3 regions of the Bradyrhizobium ingae genome follow, and region 2 is predicted to be linked to each of the others. Evidence: riboswitches for the same ligand, from Rfam matches in the RefSeq annotation. Region 2 holds a riboswitch; each other region holds the start of a gene.

Region 1 (7,371 bases), on a different contig from region 2:
AGCTATTGGACGACCGACTCCGCGAACGAGGCGTTTCAAGCCGATGCCGGCCTGCCGGTTACGTTCCTGGGCAAGGCTCAGCGCAACGGATACGATGTCGATGCACGCTGGTTCGTGATCCAGGAGCCCGTCAACAATGTGTCCCTGTTCGCCAACTATACCGGCATAACGGCGCGCCTCGTCGATGCGGCGCCGTCCTATTTCGTGCCGAACGTGCCGAACTATGTCGCCAATGTCGGCGTCGACTTCAACGTTGCGACCGTCAATGCGCAGGTACTGTCCGGCTCGGCCTATGTGACCTTCGTCGGCAAAAAGAACCTGACCCAGGACGGCCTCATCACGACCTCGCCGTACTCGCGCGTGACCGGAAAGATCGCCTATTCCTGGCCTGAGGGGTGGACCGCATTCACACAGGCAACCTGGTATCCGGGTGATCGGGTCAGCGAGATCGCGATCAATTTCGGCAACCCGGTCAACGCCAATTCATCCGACATCTTCGTCAGCGCCCAGCCGACCCTCGCTGTCCTCGCGGGCGTGAGCTATCGCTTCCCGACAGTGGTGGCCGCGGCGGCGCCAAAACTGGTGACCAAATGATCTCTTCCCGTTCCATTCAATCTCTGCTGCTCTCGGCTGCGTTAACGCTCTGCTCGGCCGCTCCGTCGACTGCACATGACGTCTGGATCACGCTGTCCGGGCCGGCGAACGCGCGCCGTGCCGTCGTCAACTACGGTCATCCCGACGACCGGCCCCCCGCCTTCGCCGACAAGGTGGTGGACCTGTTCGCGATCACGTCGAAAGCACGCAACTCGCTGCTCGACGGCCTTGCGGCCGCCTCGGAGAACGGCGTTCAGATTGCCAGATCAAAACCGTTCGACGATGCCGGACACACGCTGCTCGCGGCGCGCTATGACAACGGCTTCTGGATCAAGACGAAGGACGGCCTCTATCGCAACGCGACGCGGCGGCTGATGCCTGATGCGGTCGAGAGCTTCTGGTCGGGAAAGTTCGCCAAGGCGATCACGGGGGCCGACGCGCCGTGGCAGGAGGTGCTCGGACACGATCTCGAACTCGTGCCGTTGTCCGATCCCGCCAAGACCAAGCCGGGCGAAACGCTCAGGATCAAGGTGCTGTTTCGTGGCAAACCGCAGTCCGACGCCGAGGTCGAAAGTGGCGACGGCAAGACGGCGATCCCGGAGAAGGACATCCCGAAATTCAAGACCGATTCTGACGGCATCGCCGGGATTCCGATCGTCAAGCCCGGTCCCCACCTCCTCGTGATCGATCATCGCGCCGCGCCATCCGCTACTCCGGATCAGGCAACCGCCGATCTCTACAACGCGACGCTGTGGTTCAATGTGTTAGCCAAGCAACGCTAGACCGTTCTAAAGAGCATGGAGGATCTCCTCCTACAGTCGGGGCAAAACAGTCACACTTCGCAACGATCGAAGTACCGGCCGGTCGAACCGACTACGCGAATATTGACGCTCTTAGCGCCGGATGCCATTTTTATAAGCGGTAGTGCCCGCAAGGGCTACCAAAGGGAATGCGGTGCGTCCGTTACAGCGGGCAATTCCGCGGCTGCCCCCGCAACTGTAGGCGGATAGCCGACGACCAAACGTACCACTGGAGCCCCGAATTGGGCCTCTGGGAAGGCGGTCGAACGCGATAACCCGCGAGCCAGGAAACCTGCTGCCAGCCATGAGTCACGCGCGAACGCATCGGGCGGGGTGTCCCGGTGTCGAACCAGCAGCCGAAACATCTGTGCCTGGGGCGAAGGCAGATGACTAAGGCAACCGCGGTGACAGTTTGTTTGCATCGCCGCAGAGCATTGTTGTGCAACATTTTCATTTTCGGTCCGGCGTTACGCCAGGGTTTTCGCGTGTTTTCCTGATTTCCCTGCTCTCTTCGGTATCGCTGTCATCAGCGGCGATCGCGCAGAGCGCGGCCCAGAACAAGCCGCCTGTCGAGATCGGTCCCGTCACCGTCTCTCCATCTACTCCAAAGCCTGCGCCAGCCGTCAGCCCCGGCAATCAGAAGCCTCGCACGGCACGTCGGACCACAGGCCGCAAGCCGGCCACTTCCGTCGTTGCGCGCCCGATCGTCTCGAGCGCGAGCGCCCCGGTCGAAACGCCATTGAACACGGCCGCCGTCACCGACGTCAGTTCGCGGCTCGGCATCACCGCGCGTGAAATGCCGGCGACCGTCGAGGTGATCAGCCAGCAGACTATGCAGGATCAGGGCATCAGGACGACGACCGAAGTTGCCAAAGTGGCGGTCGGCGTGATCGGCGGCGATGCGCCGGGCGCGCCCGCCATCTTCTCGATGCGCGGCTTTACCGGCGACCAGATCAGCACCCTCTACAACGGCATCCCGATCGGGCCGTCGACCATGACCGGCCGTCCGATGGACGTGGCCAGCTTGCAGCAGGTCGAGATCATCAAGGGACCAGACTCGCTGGTGGCGGGTCTCGGCGCGACTGGCGGCGCCATCAATTACGTCAACAAGGCGCCGCACACAGGTCCGATCGTCAACGAAGCCTTCACCTCCTACGATTCCTTCAACGGCTACCGCGCCGGATACGGGTCGGGCGGCAGCACGTTGATCGACGGCCTCGACTATCGCTTCGACATCAGCCATTTCAACGACAAGGGTTTCATCGACGACACCTATTCCAAGCTGAGCAATGTCTCCGGCCAGTTGAACTATCGTGTCAACGACAGCCTGAAGATCTGGGGCGCGGCCGAATACCGACAGGATAATGACCGCTTCTACTGGGGGACGCCGCTGGTGCCGGCGAATGCACCAGGCATCGTGCCAACGACGGGCATCGTCTCCGGGGTCTGGAGCAACTATTACCTTGGCGGCGGCACGCCGGTCCCGGTCACGATCGATGCGCGCACGCTGACCACGAACTACAACGTGCTCGACAATCACAGCGGCGCCAGCGAGCTGTGGCTGCGCAGCGGCTTCCAGTGGGACATCACCAACAACGTCTCGCTGAAGAGCCAGGTTTACGGCTATGACGCCCACAGGCACTGGTTCAATAACGAAATCTCGTCATTTGACCAGACCGTTGGCGGTTTTGCCGGCGCGCAGAGCATCTATCGTGAGCGCCTGGCGCTCGATCACGCGCAGCGGCTCTACGGCAACATCACCGACCTCACCGTCAACTCCAACATCGGTGGTCTGGACAACCGCTTCGTCGCCACCGTCATGGCGAGCAACAACCAGTTCAACGTCTCGCAGGACACGCTGTTCGGAAACGATTACGTCGACCTGCTCAACCCGGACCGTGGGCTCTATGGCTCGCGCACCGACGAGAAGATCTACACCCGTGTCAACACCGCGTCGCTGTCGTTCGAGGACCGGATCAAGCTGACCTCGACCTTCGCGCTGATCGGCGGTATCCGCTTCGAGGACATCAAGCTGGACCGCACGCGCTTCGACCCTGATGGCGTGCTGGAATCTGCCAAGGGCTATCCGTTCTCGACCACTTTCAATCCTATCACCGGCCGCATCGGCTACACCTGGGACATCGCGCCGGGCGTAATGCTGTACAGCCAGTATGCGACCGCAGCCGATCCGACGGTCGCGAACATCTTCATCCTCGCGCCTTCAGTGCCGTTGCTGCTAACGACGTCGCGGACCTACGAGACCGGCGTGAAGGTGCAATCGCAAGACAAGCGAACCGAGTTCACAGCGTCCGTATTCGATATCGAGCGCAAGAACGTCTACGTTCCCGAAAGCGGCATCGTCTTCAACGTTGCCGGCAAGATTGCCTCCAAGGGCATTGAGCTCGCGGCCGCGACCAATCCGTTCGGCGGGCTGAAGCTGTGGGGCAATGTCGCCTTCGTGCAGTCGCGCTTCGTCGACTTCAGCTATGTCGACGGCAACGGAGTCTTCCAGTCCTACTCCGGCAATACGCCGCCCAATGTCCCGAACTTCGTCGCCAACGCCGGTGCGTCCTACCGATTCGAGACGGCTTTGCCGGTCGAGATCGGTGCGTCCATGCGCCACGTCGGCGACCGTTTCAATTTCCAGGACAATCTGGTCGTCATGAACGCCTATACGACCTTCGATGCCTTTGCCTTCGTCGATATCCCGAAGTCCTATTTCTCGACCGTCGACCGGACGCGGATCAGCTTCCGCGTGAGAAACCTGACGAACAAGCTCTACGCGGCGTGGGGGGATCCCGGTTATACCGATCAGATTATCCTGGGCGCGCCACGCAGCTATGAGGTGGCGGCTTCGTTCAAGTGGTAAGACGCATCCGCACGCTTTGAGGTGCGGGACAGATCGTCAGCCCGGCCGGTCTGCGCCCGCGTCGAATCGGGCAAAAGCGATGCTGGTTGCCGCGCCGAGTAGAGTCCAGAAGATCAGGCTGGTCACGGTGACCGCGACCACGAACTGGTGCGACAGCGAGGATGGCACGTTGGTCTCGACGTGTTCCAGCTCCGGCGCACCGATCAGGTGGGGCAGAGCGAGAAGGATCACGCCTGCAACGGCGGCCGGCATCGAACGGCGGAAGACGATCAGAGCGAGGCCGGAAGCCGTCGCGAGCACCGCGACGAGCCACCAGATCTGGCGCGACAGCAACGGCGCGGCCGGAACGCCCGGCAATTCCGGCGGCAGGCCGAGACCGGGGGCGATGGTGAAGACGACGAAGCCGGCCAATCCCCACAGCAGGCCCTCGTGCCATGCCACCCCTTCCCCGGTCACACCGCTTCGCACGGCAAAGAAGCCAGCGAGCAGCAGCGCAAAGCCGATCGCGTTCAGCACATTCGCGGCGGCCGTATAGGCGTTGCGCTCGAACCCGTCGCGCGGCTCCCAAGCTCCGTGGTCGTGATCGTCATGTCCTTGGCCCCCATGGTCATGCGCCGCATGGTCATGGGCAGGATGGTCTTGGCCGGCCGCAGCCGGCTGTGGCGCCGCTGCAGCGTCATGCTGATGGGATTCCGCGGCCTTCTCGAAGACCTCGGCCTTCAGGATCAGGGGAACGGTGCCGAACTGCTGGGCGACCGTGACGATGAGACCAACGATGAAACCGGCAATGACCGACGAGAAGACGATCGAGCGAAACGTGCTCATGCCGCCCGGTCAGTGGCAGGGGAAGGCGTTCGAATGGCGCACGTCGTGCGCCGCATTGTGAACGACGTCGATGTGCGAGAAGCCGACCATGCCGATGACGAAAACGCCAAGCACCATGGCCATCAGGGCCTGCGAAAGCCGCCCGACCTGTCCGGCTGCGACCGGCAGATGCGTTACCTGGGATTGGCTCATGACTGTTCTCCACATCCGATTTGAGCGTCTTCTATCAGCTTCCGGGCGATGTCGCGACTAGTAAGATGCAGGCTGGTACCCGCCGGAATGCCCTTTCGAGCGATCTTGGCCGCGGCCGCCGCCCGAAACGCATCCTCGAAGCGCAGGAAATAGCGCAAGCAGTCCTTTGGCGAGGGTTCGGCGCCGAGCAGCGTCCGCAGCGCGCCCCGATGCACGGCGCAAATCGCGCCGTGTCCTTTGACGGGAAAAACCAGGGACGCGATGTCGTCGCGCCAGTGCGCCTCGTCGTTCAAGTCGAGATCGGGCGTCCCCGCCCCAGCGGATTGAGGAGGCGGACGATTTCGCAGGCGGCAACGAGGCCGATCAGCCATGCGGCGCTCCGCAGCCCGATCCGTGCCACGATTTCGAAGGTGAAGGCGCCTTGACCGCCCAGGGACGGCGTGGCGGCGAAAAGCGCGAATTCGTATGCGGCGTAGGCGCAGACGAACGCAAGCGCCAGGACCAGAGCCGTGCGGTTTTGCGGGAGCGCGCCGAGAGCGAGCGACGAGGCGGCGGTCGCCGCCAGCGCGGCGGCCCCGATGACAAAGCCCCAGGCGATCGTGCTCGCGTCCACCGGATAGTGCAGTACGCCAAATCCGATCGTCTGATTGACCAGCCACGCGCCGGTCACGACGAGCAGAGCCGGACCCAGCCGCAGCGATGCCGCGGCGACAACCGCAAATGCCGCGAACGGCGTCGCGCAGGCGAATGCGAAGCTTGCAAGCGCGCAGGACACCATCAGAAGCGCAAAGCAGAACATGGCGGCGTAGCGCTGCTCAACCGGATGCAGACGGATACGGTCCGCATTGGGCGGCAGAAGGTTGAAAGCCATTGGGAAGGTCTCCTTTTCGTCAATTCTAGCTGGATTTGCCGGCAGGCAATAGTTTTTTGGGGGTCAGTGCAGGGCTTCCATGGGGTTTTCGGGCTCGGACAGGTCGATCCGATCATAGGCCGCGAGCCACTCAACCAAGGTCGAGGACAGCGGCCCGGTGGCAGCCAGTTGCCGGAGCGCAACCCGAACGGTCGCGCGACTGGCGCGATCGTTCCTAAAAGCCAACGCATTCGGGCCTCGGCATGCCAACACAGCCCTCACGACCTCTCGCTTGAGCGCCGCAGTGGCCGGCTCGCCGTATCGCTCGAGCAACGCCTGGAATGCAGCCTGATGTTGGGGCTGAAGCTCCCGTTTCCGGCCAAGCTGATCTCGGAGCGGATGTGCGGGATAGAGATGAGCGCAGGGAACCCAGCCATCGGGAAGTGGCTCGGTTGCCGCATGAGTTCGGTTATGGGCCAGCAGCTTGGGCAAGACATGTGTGTGCGGTCCATCGGGGCTTCGGCCGCCCGGCGGCGGGATCGGCTGAAACACCTCGGCTCGCCCGGCCCGGCTGATGAAGACGCGATGCGGATTGGTCGCGAGGATGATCCTCATCGCATCGTTGCCCGGCGCGAATACCGATCGGCCGGTGCGATCTCGAAGCGCTGAAATCACATCCCCGTCATCCACGCGGATGCAGGCGTCGATCTGCAGCGTGCCGAGGCCGAGATCGAACAGCACGCCGCCGCGATCCCGGCTTCGCAGCGCCTGGTCGTCGGCGCCGATCTCGGTCAGTGTCGTGCGTCCATGCATCGCGCACGCATCCTCTGGAAGGCACAACGCGACGCGATGGCTCCAGCTCTCGCTGGTCGGCGATTCCGAAGCGATCAGCCGTGGCTTCGGCCGGGACAGGATACGAATTCCGCCCCTGTCCGTGACCACGCTGATCGCTACCTCATCGCGGCGCAGATCGGCCAGCTCGCCGGCATCGCGGGTGAATTCGGCGATCGCTCCGAACGTTCCCACGCTCCAGCCGGCCTCCACGTCGTCGAGCTGACCGGAAAGGAGATCCATGACATCATCGCTTGCCGTCATCCGGCGTCCCTCACCTCTTCGCGTCTTGACGCGTCAGAATGTGGCACCTGCCCTCACCATATAGGTGCGGCCCGGCAGCGGATAGGCGCTGAAGCGGCCGTCGGTGAACGTGCTGGCGATCGCATAGTCATAGTAGAGCGCATTCA
Region 2 (7,371 bases):
CCTCGAGGTCGTCGACGCCGGCTCACTGGCGCAGTCGGAGGTCGCGGGGATCGTCGCGGACAAGCCGCGCTGCGGCACCCGCGATTTCAGCGTGGAAGCCGCGCTTGAGCCGGCGGAACTGGCATTTGCGTTCGAATGCGGGCAGCGCGCGGTGGCGCGTGCGGCGGCGAAGCAGCCCGATCTCCTCATCCTCGGCGAGATGGGAATCGGCAACACCACGGCCTCGGCAGCGATCGCGGCAAGCCTGCTGGGTGTGAGCGCCGACGAAATCGCAGGCAGCGGCACCGGTGTCGATGCTGCGGGTCGCGCACACAAGGCGCGCGTGATCGATGCTGCGCTCGTGCGGCATGGCCTGACGAAGGCGGCGTCCGCGGAGGAGGTCCTGCGTACGGTCGGCGGCCTTGAAATCGCGGCGATCTGCGGCGCGATCATCGCGGCCGCGCAGCGGCGTATCCCAACGCTGATCGACGGCTTCATCGTGTCGGTTGCTGCGCTGGCGGCCGCGCGCCTCAATCCGTCATGTCAGCCGTTCCTGCTGCCATCGCATCAGTCGGCGGAGCAGGGGCATCGCCTGGTGCTTCGTGCCCTGAACGTTCAGCCGCTGGTCAGCCTCGATCTCCGGCTCGGGGAGGGATCAGGCGCGGCGATCGCGCTGCCGCTGGTGCGGCTTGCTTGCGCTCTGCACAATGGCATGGCGACGTTCGCGCAGGCCAATGTTCCGGACCGCCCGGCGTGAGACTCAAGCGATCGTCTGATTGACCGAGACGACGCGCCAGCCATCCGACAGCCGGTCGATGCGGGTGAGCGAGAGCGGATCGATCGCAAAACGCAGGGCCGCTTGTGGTGCGAGGTCGAGCGCGATGCATAGGGCAGAGCGGATGGTGCCGGAATGGACGATGAGGATCGCTGATCCTCCTTCGATACGGTGAAGGCCTTCGCGCGTTTTGGCGATTTGGTCTTCAAAGCTTTCGCCGCCTGGGGGCTTCGAGCCGGCCGGATCGGCCCAGAACTTTGCATAGGCCGCGCCGCCCGCGGCAGCGAGTTCATCGTGACGTCGTCCGCTCCATTCGCCAAAATCCTGCTCGCTGAAGGCGGGCACGCAGACCGGCTCAAGCCCGAGCGCGCGTGCCGTTTCGAGGGTCCGCCGGGCCGGGCTCGCGTAGCTCGCGGCCCCCGCCGGCAGATGCCGTCGCAGAGCGTCCAGTCGCGTCCGGTCGCTGAGATCGGCCGGCGCGTCCATGGCGTGGATCGTCCCTGCGATGCCATCGACAACGGCGTGTCTTACGAGCCAGAGGAAGGTGTCCCCTTCCATTCAACGTCTCCAACGATACTTGCAAAGGATATTTGCGCTGCTGCGACAAGAACGCCGCAGCTTCCACATTGACTCTCTCTTGCTCTTAATCATAGATGCTCGTGACGGTTTCCCCATCCGGGGATGAAAAGGGAATGCGGTGCGGGGAGTTTCCCCAATGCCGTAGCTGCCCCCGCAACTGTAAGCGGAGAATCCTTCGTCACAAGCCACTGGGCTCTCGGTCCCGGGAAGGCGGCGAAGAGGTCATGACCCGCGAGCCAGGAGACCTGCCGTCAGCCGTGGTCACACGCGAAGATGTCGGTCGGGGAGTACAGACATTTGGCTTAGCCGGAGGCGGGAAATGCGCTGAAGGTTGAGACTTGGTTCGCTGTGACGTGCCACTGACGTCATACCGAGGCCCGAACCATGTCTTCTGCCCGTACCGGCAATTTGCCCAAATTCCTGCGCGCGTCCGGCATTCTCACCCCGTTTATCTTCGTCGATGTTTCCGCAGCCGTTGCGCAGCAAGCCCGCGAGCAATTGCCGCCCGTCGAGGTTCGCCAGATCGACCAGAACCGCAAGCCAGCCAAGCCGAACAGACGCGATGAGCGGAGCGCCCGGCGACCGGCGCCGAACCGAGCGGCGACCGCCACGACCACGCAAAAGCAGGCCGTTCAGAACGTGACACAGACCCCACTGAACACGAACGCGGTGGCCGCAAGCGCTTCACGCCTGGGACTGACCGCGCGCGAGGTGCCCGCGACCGTGGAGGTGATCTCGGCAGAGACGATCCGCGAGCAGGGCTACCGCACCGTTTCGGACGTCGCTCAGGGTGCCGTCGGCGTTACTGCCGGAGACAATCCGGCCGAGCCCTCAGCCTTCTCGATGCGCGGCTTCACCAACAGCCAGATCAACACCCTCTACAACGGCATCAAGATCGGCCCACAGAACATGACCTCCCGCGTCATGGACACGGCCAATCTTGAGGCGATCGAATTTCTGAAAGGGCCTGCCTCGCTGATGTCAGGCGAGGGCGCCAGCGGCGGCGCGATCAATTTCGTGACCAAGCAGCCGCACACCGGGCCGGTGCAGAACGAGGCGTTCTTCGCCTACGACTCGCTGAACTCGTTCCGCACCTATTACGGCTCCGGTGGCAGCACCAATGTGCAGGGCCTGGACTACCGGTTCGACGTCAGCCGCTCCTCGCTCAACGGCTTTGCCGACGACACCAATACCAAGACGCTCGACGTCTCTAGCCAGCTCAACTATCGCATCTCGGACAATCTCAAGATCTGGGGCGCGATCGAGTACCGGGAGGACCGCTCGAAGGCCTATTGGGGTGCGCCGCTGGTGCCGATTGCTTTCAGCGGTTCGCACGCGACGACGGGGATCGTTTCGGGCACTTATGTCTCGAGCAGCGGGACCAATCTTGGCCCCATCACGATCGACGATCGTACCTTCAACACCAACTACAACGTTCTCGATAATCGCAATGTGGCGCAGGAAGTGTGGCTGCGCGGCGGCTTCGAACTCAAGCTCGCGCCGGACCTGACCTTGAAGAGCCAAGCCTATGGCTATGGCGCGGAGCGCTCGTGGTTCAACAACGAGGTGGAGGCCTTCAACTCTGTTTCGAACCAAGTCGATCGCGGCCGCTTTTACGTTGCACATAGCCAGCGGTTGTTTGGCAACATTACCGATCTAACCTGGGATGCGAATATCGCAGGCTTCGACAACCGCCTTGTCACAACGCTTGCCGCAAGCGATCTTGATTTCGTCAGACCCGGCGCGGCCAACGCCGACTTTCCCCACGATTCCGTCACGCTCGTCGATCCCGTGCGTGGCTATTATGGCCCCCTCACGATTCAGCAGCAAACGGCGCGGATCAACAACGAGGCGCTGTCGTTCGAGGACCGGCTGAAGCTGACGCGCAGCTTTGCGCTGGTCGGTGGTCTCCGCGTCGAGCATATAGGGCTCGACCGCAATTCGACCAACGTCAGCGGCCTCGAGAAGGCAGGCTTTCCGTTCACGAAAGACTGGGCGCCGGTGACGGGCCGCATCGGCTACACCTGGGAAGCGGTGCCCGGCCTGACCTTCTTCAGCCAGTACGCGACCGGCGCCGATGTCTCGGCCAACAACGTCTTCCTGCTCGCGCCCACCCAGCCGCTCGACCTGACGACCTCGCGTACCTACGAGACCGGCGTCAAGCATCTGTTCTGGGACAACAGGGCTGAGTGGTCGTTCTCGGCCTACGACATCTTGCGCAAGAACGTCTACGCGGCCGCCGGCGGCATGCAGCTCAATATCGCCGGGCGGCAGGAGTCCAAGGGCGTTGAGCTCGCCGGTGCCGTGCGCGTGACGGATGCCATGCGGCTGTGGGGCAATATCGCCTACGTCGATGCGCGCTATGCCGACTACGATTTCGCCGGTGGCTCGTTCTCCGGAAACACGCCGCCGAATGTGCCGCGCATCGTCGCCAATGCCGGCGCGTCCTATCGCTTCTTTACACCATGGCCGGTGGAGTTCGGCGTCGTCGGACGTCACGTCGGCGATCGCTACAACACCGATGCGAACACCGTGACGCTGAACGCCTACACGATCGCGGACGTCTACGCTTTCGTCGACATCCCGAAGTCGGTGTTCTCCGCCGTCGAGCAGACGCGTCTGACGTTCCGCGTGCGCAACGTCACTGACAAGCGCTATGCGGTCTGGGGCGATCCGTTCTACCCCGATCAGGTCCTGCTGGGCGCACCGCGCACCTACGAGATCTCCGCCGCGTTCAAGTGGTGAGGCACTGATAGCATGCTGGGCGCAATGATCCTGCTGCACCGCTGGCTCGGGATTGCGTTCTGCCTCCTGTTTGCGATGTGGTTCGCAAGCGGGATCGTGATGCACTTCGTTCCGTTTCCCTCGCTGAGTGAAGCGGAACGCTTTGAGGGTCTCGCGCCGTCGGGAAATGTCGGTAGGGCGATCGGGCCGTCGGACGCCGTGGTGGCGAGCGAACTGTCCGACGTGACGCGCGTGCGGCTGATCCGGCGGGGCGACAATCCCGTCTACGTCGTCGTGTCGCCATCGCGGTCGCGTGCCATCCGAGCAACGGACGGCACTGAGGCCACCGTGACATCGCCGGACGTCGCGCTTGCCATCGCGACCGATCATGCGCGACGACGCGGGCTTGATGTTGCCCGCGTGCAAGTCGTCGGTGTTGCCGATTATGATCAATGGAGCGTGCCCAATGGCTTCGACCGGCATCGGCCGCTATTTCGGGTGGCACTCGCCGATGCCGATGGCACGGAGCTTTACGTATCGTCGGTGACAGGCGAGATCGTCCTGGATACGACGCGGCGCGAGCGTGGGTGGAATCTGGTCGGCAGCGTCGTGCACTGGATCTATCCCACCGGCTTGAGGAGCAAGTGGGCGCTCTGGGACAGGGTGGTCTGGACACTCGCGCTGTTCGCGCTGATCGCGGCTGTGCTCGGCGCAGTGCTGGGAATCGCGCGGCTTAAGCTTCGCGGCGGCCGAATGCAGTCGCCTTATCGCGGCTGGCATGTCCTGCATCACGTCATCGGATTATTGGCGACGACCTTCGTGCTGACCTGGGTCTTCAGCGGCTGGCTGTCCATGGATCACGGACGCTTGTTCTCGCGCGGGCAGTTGACGCAGGCCGAAGCCAATGTCGCGGCTGCAGCGCTCGATGGGCCCGCGCTAGCGGCGGTGAATTGGCCGCCGATCCCGCCATCGGCTCGCGAGGTCGAGTGGTTCGCCTTTAACGGCAGAGTCTACCGGCGCGACCGGGTCGGCGTCGGTGAGCAGATCCTGGTCAGGGCAGAGGACTCGAGGTGGGACGAGCAACAGCCATTCTTGAATGCTCGCGATATCTCAGGATTGACCGAGCGTCTTGCGGCCGGATGCGACGTTCCAACGCTGGTCGACGGAAACGATGATTATCCTGCATCGCCCGCGCTGCCGGGTGCGCCCGTCTATCGCACGAGATGCGGCGGCGTTTGGTTTGATATCGACGGTTCGAACGGCGTGGTGCTGCAGAAGCTGGATTCGTCGCGACGTGCTTATCGCTGGCTCTACAGTGCGCTGCACACGCTGGACTTTCCGAGCCTGCTGGCGCATCCGCAACTGCGCAGCGCGCTGATCGTCGGATTGTGTGCCCTCGGATTCCTGTTCTCGCTTACCGGCATTGTCATCGGTTGGCGCCGATTGCGTTACACAATCGGCGCCAACATGTCGCGGCAGTAACGCGCCTCAGGCGTCCGCGGCCTGATTATGTCGTGGTCTGCCTGACAATGCTTCGTCCGACAGCCAGTCGCGCGCCAGATTGACGTCGAGCTGGGAGAGCTGATGTCCGACCGGCAAGACGCGCTCCTCGACGCGCGCGCCTGATGTGGCGAGCGTCCTGGCAAGGCCGTTCACATTACCGGGCGGAACGATCGGATCGTGCTGACCGGAGAGTAGCAACACCGACCTGGCCGCCAGGTCGGCCTGCGGCGGCTTTGCCAATGGTGCCATCGCGCGCAGTAGCACGGCACCGCCCAGGGCTTGCGGCCGAAGCAGCAGCATGGCGGCGGCGATGTTGGCGCCGTTGGAATAGCCGAGCGCCACCGGGGCCGCGATGCCGTACTCGTTGCGCGCGGCATCGACGAAGTCGGCAAGCTCATGCGCGCGGCGCACGACGTCGGTCTCGTCGAACACGCCCTCGGCAAGACGCCGGAAGAAGCGCGGAGCGCCGCCTTCGAGCACTTTCCCCCGTACCGAGAGCAGCGCGCGATCGGGGGCGACCATGCGGCCGAGCGGGATTAGGTCGTTCTCGTCGCCGCCGGTGCCGTGCAGGAGCAGCAGCGGCGCGAGATCGCGCCGCGTGCCTCTCTCGAAGCGGTGCATGAAAGAGAGCTTGCTCATCACGCCGCCTTCTCATCGTCCAGCGGGGCCAGCACGCCTTCGATGTCCTTGCGGTGTGGCTCCAGGAAGGCCGGTAGCTTCAGGGCCTCGCCCAGCGTTGCGACCGGCTCGTCCACGGCGAAGCCGGGGATGTCCGTCGCGATCTCGAACAGGATGCCGCCGGGCTCGCGGAAGTAGATCGAGCGGAAGTAGTTGCGGTCCTTCTGCTCGGTCGGGTGCATGCCGTGCTCGTTCACGAGCTTGCGTGCCATCTGCTCTTGCGCGGCGTCGTCGGCGGCGCGGAACGCAATATGATGCACCGAGCCGCGACCCATGCGGCCGGGCAGAAAGCCCTTGGCCTCGTAGATGTCGACGACGCCACCGACTGCATTCGGTGAACGATAGCGGCTGATCGAACCCTCGCGACCGGCGGCCTCGAAGCCGAGCACATTGGTCAGGATGGCGCCCGTCTTTGCGGCGTCATCCAGCAACAGCGTCACGCCGTGAAAGCCGCGGATCGCGTGCTCGGCCGGGATATCGCCCTGACTCCAGGCGCGCTCGTTCTCGGTGCCGGGCACGCGGACCAAAGCGAGGCTCATGCCGTCAGGGTCGGTGAAGGACAGCACGCTCTCGCCAAAGCGCTTCTCCAGTGCCTCGTGCGCGACGCCCCTCTCGATGAAGCGGTGGGTCCAGTAGCCGATCGAGCGTGCGGGCACGCGAAAGGCGGTCTGCTGGGTTTGCCCGACGCCACCGCGGCCTGGTGCGGCGTGCTCCCATGGGAAGAAGGTGAGGATGGTGCCGGGCGTGCCGCTCTCGTCGCCGTAATAGAAATGATAGGTACCGGGATCATCGAAATTCACGGTCTTCTTGACCAGCCGGAGGCCCAGAAGGTCTCGATAGAACTTCAAGTTCCTCCGTGGGTTACCGGAAATCGCGGTGACGTGGTGAAGGCCGGCCATAGCTTGTCTCCATTTCGTGTGGGCCCGTAGGCTCGTCATGACGGAAATATTGTTCTGCGCTGTTTCAAAGACAATCTGGCCTTTCATGGCATCACTGTCTATGAATTGGAGACAATTGGTCGGTGGGCGGAAATGGACAAGCTGGCAAGCCTGCGAGCCTTCGCGAAGGTGGTCGAGCTCGGCAGCTTTTCTGAAGCGGGTCGCGCGCTGCGATTGTCGCGCTCCGCGGTGAGC
Region 3 (7,371 bases), on a different contig from region 2:
CTCGGTGCGAACGATGACGATAGGTTCACCCGCAAACGAGGAGGCGAAGGCACGTCCGCGCTTCACCTCTTGCGACCATGCCAGGGGATACCAGTGATCGGGGTGTGACCCCACTTGTCTCAAGTCGGCCGGCGCCTGATTTGCATCGGTGCCGGCCGCATTTCTAACGGAGTTCACGGATTGGACGCCCCCGACGTGCCGAGGTGAATCGCGAGGATCTCTTCGGGGGTCTCCCGAACCTCGATCGTCTGAGCCCCGCTGCCGACGAACTCCAGGATCGTCTTGTCGCCATCGCGCCACATCCCGCCGACCAGCGAGAAATTGACGTGATAGGGCTTACCGCCGTCAAAGCGGGTACATTTGATCCAGAAGCGCATCGGCAGACTCCATTTGAGGCCGAGGGGAGAGTTACATCAGCGTTACGACACCTTTCGGAGCTCGCGTGCGGCAGCGACCATGTTGACGAGCGCCGGACGGACTTCCTCCCATTTGCGTGTCTTCAAGCCGCAATCTGGATTGATCCAGAGCTGCGAGTCCGACAGCCGCTTCCGGGCCAGCGTGATGAGATCCTTCATCTCGCCCGTCTCCGGGACTCGCGGCGAGTGGATGTCGTAGACGCCGGGTCCGATGTCGTTCGGATATTTGAAGCCGGTGAAGGCGTCTAGCAGCTCCATCTTCGACCGCGACGTCTCGATCGATATGACGTCGGCGTCCATCGCCGCAATCGCGTCGATGATGGCGTTGAACTCCGAGTAGCACATGTGGGTGTGGATCTGAGTGGCATCGACAACGCCGGTCGAGCAGATGCGGAAACTCTCCACGGCCCAGTCGAGATAGGTCTTCCACTCGGAGTGACGCAGCGGCAGACCCTCGCGAAGCGCGGCTTCGTCGATCTGGATCATGGTCGCTCCTGCCTTTTCGAGGTCAGTGACTTCGTCGCGGATCGCGAGCGCGATCTGCCGGCAGGCTTCACTGCGCGGAAGATCGTCGCGGACGAACGACCAGTTCAGGATCGTGACGGGACCCGTGAGCATCGCCTTCATCGGCTTCTTGGTCAGCGACTGCGAATAGCACCACCATTCGACTGTCATCGGCTTCGGCCGCGAGACGTCGCCGAACAGGATCGGCGGACGGACGTAGCGCGAACCGTAGGACTGCACCCAGCCGTACTGGGTGAAGACGAAGCCGGAGAGCTGCTCGCCGAAATACTGCACCATGTCGTTGCGCTCGAACTCGCCGTGGACGAGTACGTCGAGGCCGATTTCTTCCTGCCAGCGCACAGTGCGGGCGGTTTCCTCCCTGAGGAACTGCTCGTACTGGGCGTCGGTCAGCTTACCCTTGGCATGGGCGGCGCGGGCATTGCGGACGTCAGCGGTCTGCGGGAACGAGCCGATCGTCGTCGTCGGGAATGCGGGCAGGCCGAAGCGCTTGCGCTGAACCTCTGCGCGGTTTGCAAAGGCGCTTGTGCGACGGCGCATGGCGTCGTCGATTGCCGCCATGCGCTTGGCAACGGCCGCATCGTGGATCTTCGGCGAGGTCTGGCGGGCTTTCGCGGCCTCATCGGAGGCGGCAAGAGCGTCCGCGGCGACACTCGTGTCACCCGCGAGTGCCTTCGCCAGCGTGGAGAGCTCGGCGATCTTCTGCACGGAGAAGGCAAGCCAGCTCTTCACATCAGGGTCGAGACCCGTCTCGAGCTCGAGATCGATCGGCGTATGCAGCAGCGAGCAGCAGGGGGCGATCTGCATACGGCCCATGCCGAGCTTTGCAATGACCGGCTTGTACCGTTCGACCAGCGCCGACAGGTTGGAACGCCAGACGTTGCGGCCGTCGATGACGCCGAGCGAAATCACGAGGTCCTTGCGGGCACCGGACTCGACCTCGCTGAGCTGCTGAGGCGCGCGGATGAGATCGATGTGCAAACCGGCGACGGGCAGTGCGAGTGCCGTCGACAGATTGTCGCCGATCGCACCGAAATAGGTGGCGAGCATGATCTTGATGCCGGGGACGTCCTTGGCGAAGCGCGCATAGGCACGCTGCAGCGCGTTCTGCTCGGTCTCTTTGAGATCGAGAACCAGGCACGGCTCATCGATCTGGACCCATTCTGCGCCGCGCTTAGCCAGTTCCTGGAGTACCTCGACATAGACCGGCAGCAGGCCGTCGAGCAGCGAGACCGGATCGACGGCCATGTCATGGCTCTTGCCGAGCTTCAGGAAGGTGACGGGACCGACCAGCACCGGGCGGGTCTGATAGCCGAGCGCCTTCGCTTCATCGTATTCCTCGATCACCTTGCGCGAGGAGAGCTTGAAGGTCTGGCCCTTGTGGAATTCCGGGACCATGTAGTGGTAGTTGGTGTCGAACCACTTGGTCATTTCCTGCGCAGTCGCGCCGTGACCGTGATGGGCGTGACCACAGCTTGCATCGTGAGTGTCGCCCTGTGAACCGCGCGCCATCGCGAAATAGGTCTTGAGCGAGACCGGGCCGCCCTTCCAGCCATAGGCGTCGGGGATGGCACCGACCATGACGCTGGTGTCGAGCACCTGGTCGTAGAGCGAGAAATCGTTCGACGGGATGATGGTCGCGCCGAGCGATTTCTGGCGCGCCCAGTTGGCGGCACGAAGCCCGGCTGCGGTTTCGAGAAGCTGTTTCTCGGTGATCTTGCCGGCCCAGAAGCCTTCGAGGGCAAGCTTGAGTTCGCGGCGTGGCCCAATGCGGGGCGTGCCGAGTGTTGCGACAGGAAGTGAAAGAGAAGTCATAGCTTTAACCCCTTGTGGTGGGGGCAAAGGCCATGGCGGACGCAGGCAGTGCAGCCGTGATGCGGCAGCTGCTTGGCGTACCACCGGGACACCCCGCCCGTGGACGATTATGTTGTCGGGGCAGGTCTCCTGGCTCGCGGGTCATCGCCTGCATCCTGGCCTTCCCGAAGCATGCGCTTCAGTGACACTTTTGGATGCGGGCTCACCGCTTACAGTTGCGGGGGCAGCGCCGGCATTGCATCAGTCCGAATGGACCGGGAGCGCACCGGCTTCCCTCTTAGCTCCGGATCAAGTGGGACCCGGAGAACCTCGACATCTCCGATTAGCTGCAACGGTGGGGTTCCGTCAACCTCCCGCCGTTCACTTGCGCTGTGGCATACCGCACGGAACGATTGTCTGGACGATCGAAGAATCCAAAGCTTCGTAATTGTGTAATCCGATCGTCGCGTAGAGTTCCGCGCGCGTCTGCATGCGGTCGACCAGCTTATGCGTGCCGCCATCACGCGCAATTGCAGCATAAAGTTCTGCCTGAGCCTTGTTCGCCACGCGCAGCGACGACACGGGCCAGATTATCATCGCGTAGCCCATCGCCTCGAACTCGGCGGCGGTGAAGAACGGGGTCTTGCCGAATTCGGTCATGTTGGCGAGCAGGGGCACGCCCGGCATGCGCTGGGCAAAGGCGCGGAACATCTCGGCGGTGTTGAGCGCTTCGGGGAAGATCGCATCGGCGCCTGCTTCCATGTAGAGCTTGGCACGCGCAACCGCGCCGTCGAGGCCCTCGCTTGCGGCAGCATCGGTGCGGGCGATGATCACGAGATTGCGGCGGCCCTTCGCGGCGGCAGCAACCTTTGCCGCCATGTCGTTTGCATCCGCAATCTTCTTGTCATTCAGGTGCCCGCACTTCTTCGGCAGGATCTGGTCTTCGAGGTGAAGCGCGGCCGCGCCGGCATCCTCGAACACGCGCGTGGCATGCATGACGTTGAGGGCTTCGCCGTAGCCGGTGTCAGCATCGACGAGAAGGGGCAGGCCCGATGCGCGGACGATCTGGCGGATGAAGAAGGCGACTTCATCCACGGTGATGATGCCGAGATCGGGCAGGCCCATCGAGGCCGTCATGGCTGCGCCCGAGAGGTACAACGCCTCGAAGCCGGCCGCCTTGGCCTGGAGCGCCGCCATGCCGTTGTGAGCGCCGGGAAGCTTCAGGATGCCGGGCTGCTTCAAGAGCTCGCGGAAGCAAAGACCAGCGGGCTCTTGCGGCAGATCGGCGGCGACGAGATAGGGCATCCGTTGTTCCTCAGGCGGCGCGAACCGACGAGCGCGATCCATTGCGTTGTGCAAGCGGCACGAAGGTCAGATTCTCCGGGCCGACGTAGTTCGCCGACGGGCGGATGATCTTGTTGTCGATGCGCTGCTCGATGATATGTGCAGCCCATCCCGACGTGCGAGCGATAACGAACAGCGGCGTGAACATCGCCGTCGGCACGCCCATCATGTGATAGGATACCGCGCTGAACCAGTCGAGATTTGCGAACATCTTCTTGGTTTCCGCCATCACGGCTTCGATCCGGTCGGCGATCTCGAACATCTTCATCGAACCGGCCTCGCGCGACAGGCGGCGCGCGACCTCCTTGATCACCTTGTTACGGGGGTCGGCGATCGTATAGACGGGGTGGCCGAACCCGATCACGACCTCCTTGGCGGCGACGCGGTGGCGGATGTCTGCATCGGCTTCGTCCACGTCACCATAGCGCTTCTGCACCTCGAAGGCGACCTCGTTGGCGCCGCCATGCTTCGGCCCGCGCAGCGCACCGATTCCCCCCGTTATCGCCGAATACATATCGGCGCCGGTGCCGGCGATCGAACGGGCGGTGAAGGTCGAAGCGTTGAATTCGTGCTCCGCGTAGAGGTTGAGCGAAGTGTGCATAGCGCGGATATCGGAGTCCGACGGCTTGCGGCCGTGCAAGAGATGCAGGAAGTGCCCGCCGATGGTGTCATCGTTGGTCTCGACCTCGACACGGCGGCCGTTCTGGGCGAAATGATGCCAGTAGAGCAGCATCGAGCCGAGTGACGCCATCAGGCGATCGGCGATGTCGCGGGCGCCGGGATGGTTGTGGTCGTGGGCTTCCGGCAGCACGCAGCCGAGTGTGGAGACGCCGCTACGCATGACGTCCATCGGATGCGCCGCGGCGGGCAGGGCTTCCAGCGCCGCCTTCACGGCGTTTGGCAAGCCCCGCAGGCCCTTCAGCTTGGCTTTGTATGCGGCGAGCTCGGCCGGTGTCGGCAGGCTGCCGTGCACAAGCAGATGGGCGATCTCCTCAAACTCGCAGGTTTCGGCGACGTCGAGAATGTCGTAGCCGCGATAGTGCAAATCGTTACCGGTGCGACCGACGGTGCAGAGCGCGGTGTTGCCGGCGACGATGCCTGAGAGTGCGACCGACTTCTTGGGCGCGGGCTTTGAAGACACTTCGTTCGTCATGATGCCAATCCCTTGATTCCGAGAGAGCTTGCGTTCGCCGCCTTAGCGGCTGGACCAATCGAAGATGCCGGTCGATCCCTTCGCGCCGAGCTGTGATGAATCGACCGTGAAGGTGAGGCCGGAGAGGTCGCCGGCCGTCAGTTCGGGCAGACGTTCGACCAGGCCGAGGAAGCGATCCTGCTCGGCTGGCGCGATGACGCCGTCGGCGAGGCTGCGGAATTTTGCGACATATTGCGGCCGTGCGAATGGGCGCGCGCCGAGCGGATGCGCATCCGCCACTGCCAGCTCGTCGCTCACGGTCGAGCCGCCCTTGAGCGTGACGACCACGCGGCCGCCAAACGCCTTCTGCTTGGGATCATGGCTGTGGTAGCGCTGGGTCCAGACGGGATCTTCGACCGTCGAGATCTTGTGCCAAAGCGAGATCGTCTCCGGCCGTGCAGCGCGTTCGGGCGCGTAGGAACTCTGGTGGTGCCAACCGCCGTCTTCGAGGGCGACGGCGAAGATGTACATGATGGAATGATCCAGCGTCTCGCGGCTTGCCTTCGGGTCCATCTTCTGCGGATCGTTGGCGCCGGTGCCGATCACGTAATGGGTGTGATGGCTGGTGTGGATCACGATGCTCTCGATCTTGGTGAGATCGCCGATCTTCGGCTCCATGCGCCGGGCGAGGTCGATCAGGGCCTGGCTCTGGTACTCCGCCGAATGCTCCTTGGTGTAGGTGTCGAGGATGGCGCGCTTCGGCTCGCCTTTCTCGGGCAGGGGAATGACGTACTGCGCCTTCGGGCCGGACAGCAGCCAAGCGATGAAGCCATCTTCGCCCTCCCAGGCGGGCGAGGGAGCGCCTTCGCCGCGCATGACGCGATCCACGGCTTCGATCGCCATCTTGCCGGCAAAGGCCGGCGCGTAGGCTTTCCAGCTCGAGATCTCGCCCTTGCGCGACTGGCGCGTGGTGGTGGTGACATGCAGTGCCTGCTGGACGGCCTGGTAGGTCGTCTCGATCGGCAAGGCCAGCGCTGTGCCGATGCCGGCGGCGGCCGACGGGCCGAGATGAGCGATATGGTCGATCTTGTGCTCGTGCAGGCAGATGCCCTTCACCAGATTGACCTGGATCTCGTAGCCGGTCGCGAGGCCCCGGATCAGCGCGGCACCGTCGAGGCCGCAGTGCTGGGCCACCGCCAGGATCGGCGGAATGTTGTCGCCAGGGTGCGAATAGTCGGCAGCCAGGAACGTGTCGTGAAAGTCGAGCTCACGAACCGCAACACCGTTGGCCCAGGCGGCCCATTCCGGCGAGATGCGTTGTGCCTGGGGCAGCCCAAACACGGTCGCGCCAGGCGTGAACGGATTCGAGACGGCCTGTGCCCGCGCGCTGGCAACGGGACGACGCGCGACGGATGCCGCGGCAACGGCGGCATTGTCGATGATGCGGTTGCCGATCATCTCGATCACGGCAGGCTCGACCGCGACGGGATCGGAGGCGACCTCGGCGATCTTCCAGGCGAGCTGGTCCGCCCGCGCCAGATGCTCGGAGGATTTGTAGGTGCGGACGTTGTGCGATTTCACGATCGATATCCTTCAGGCGTGATTGGAAGAGGCCGGATTGACTGGCGTCGGTTTTCCAGTCGCGTCGACCGCGACCATTTCGAACGACCCCTGCATGGCGACGCGGCGAGAGCCTGTCGTCAGCGTTTCGGCAATGACCTCGACCGCGACCGTCATCGATGAGCGGCCGACCCGCTCGACATGAGCAGTCAGCTCGACGAGTTCGCCGACGCGAACGGGCTCGTGGAATTGCACCTTGTCGGAGGTCGCCATCACCACCGCGCAGCGGGCGCGTCGGGTGGCCGCGACAGACGCGGCCTTGCCCATGAGGCTCAGCGCATTGCCGCCGAACAGCGTTCCGTAATGGTTGGCCTGTTCGGGGAAGACGATCTCGACGAAGCGTGTTGGCTCGTTTGGTCCGGTAGCTTTGAAGGCGGCCTGCATGGAGCGATATCCGATGACCCTTGCAAGGCGGGTCGGTTATTCGCAATATCTGCAAAGACAAAACTTACGTATAGTACTGAAAAAGTGAAGCTTTGCGAAGCTGAGGCTGTGAATTTGCAAAGTTTGCAAAGTCGGTATGGAGCACCGGATGAAGAAGGC

What was found. A riboswitch is a leader RNA that binds a small molecule or an ion and turns the genes downstream of it on or off. The one in region 2 is predicted to bind cobalamin.
Region 1: linked by a shared signal. The riboswitch ahead of ACV1FX_RS01775 (TonB-dependent receptor) and the one ahead of ACV1FX_RS06070 (TonB-dependent receptor) in region 2 are both predicted to bind cobalamin.
Region 3: linked by a shared signal. The riboswitch ahead of metE (5-methyltetrahydropteroyltriglutamate--homocysteine S-methyltransferase) and the one ahead of ACV1FX_RS06070 (TonB-dependent receptor) in region 2 are both predicted to bind cobalamin.

The regions. Positions count from the first base shown of each region.
Region 1 is NZ_JBVUBB010000001.1:373,147-380,517, reverse strand. It holds gene ACV1FX_RS01785 (TonB-dependent receptor) at 1-594, shown strand, start outside; gene ACV1FX_RS01780 (DUF4198 domain-containing protein) at 591-1,376, shown strand; cobalamin riboswitch at 1,500-1,708, shown strand; gene ACV1FX_RS01775 (TonB-dependent receptor) at 1,834-4,263, shown strand; gene ACV1FX_RS01770 (CbtA family protein) at 4,300-5,088, opposite strand; gene ACV1FX_RS01765 (CbtB domain-containing protein) at 5,098-5,280, opposite strand; gene ACV1FX_RS01760 (hypothetical protein) at 5,277-5,573, opposite strand; gene ACV1FX_RS01755 (hypothetical protein) at 5,570-6,151, opposite strand; gene ACV1FX_RS01750 (DUF6925 family protein) at 6,215-7,225, opposite strand; gene ACV1FX_RS01745 (TonB-dependent receptor) at 7,259-7,371, opposite strand, start outside.
Region 2 is NZ_JBVUBB010000003.1:223,496-230,866, forward strand. It holds gene cobT (nicotinate-nucleotide--dimethylbenzimidazole phosphoribosyltransferase) at 1-736, shown strand, start outside; gene ACV1FX_RS06065 (histidine phosphatase family protein) at 740-1,312, opposite strand; cobalamin riboswitch at 1,401-1,600, shown strand; gene ACV1FX_RS06070 (TonB-dependent receptor) at 1,718-4,078, shown strand; gene ACV1FX_RS06075 (PepSY domain-containing protein) at 4,091-5,539, shown strand; gene ACV1FX_RS06080 (alpha/beta hydrolase) at 5,546-6,199, opposite strand; gene ACV1FX_RS06085 (ring-cleaving dioxygenase) at 6,199-7,137, opposite strand; gene ACV1FX_RS06090 (LysR family transcriptional regulator) at 7,270-7,371, shown strand, end outside.
Region 3 is NZ_JBVUBB010000001.1:361,277-368,647, forward strand. It holds gene ACV1FX_RS01700 (Rieske 2Fe-2S domain-containing protein) at 1-177, opposite strand, end outside; gene ACV1FX_RS01705 (hypothetical protein) at 174-377, opposite strand; gene metE (5-methyltetrahydropteroyltriglutamate--homocysteine S-methyltransferase) at 420-2,753, opposite strand; cobalamin riboswitch at 2,856-3,080, opposite strand; gene prpB (methylisocitrate lyase) at 3,114-4,037, opposite strand; gene prpC (bifunctional 2-methylcitrate synthase/citrate synthase) at 4,048-5,229, opposite strand; gene ACV1FX_RS01725 (MmgE/PrpD family protein) at 5,272-6,789, opposite strand; gene ACV1FX_RS01730 (acyl-CoA thioesterase) at 6,802-7,212, opposite strand; gene ACV1FX_RS01735 (short-chain fatty acyl-CoA regulator family protein) at 7,361-7,371, shown strand, end outside.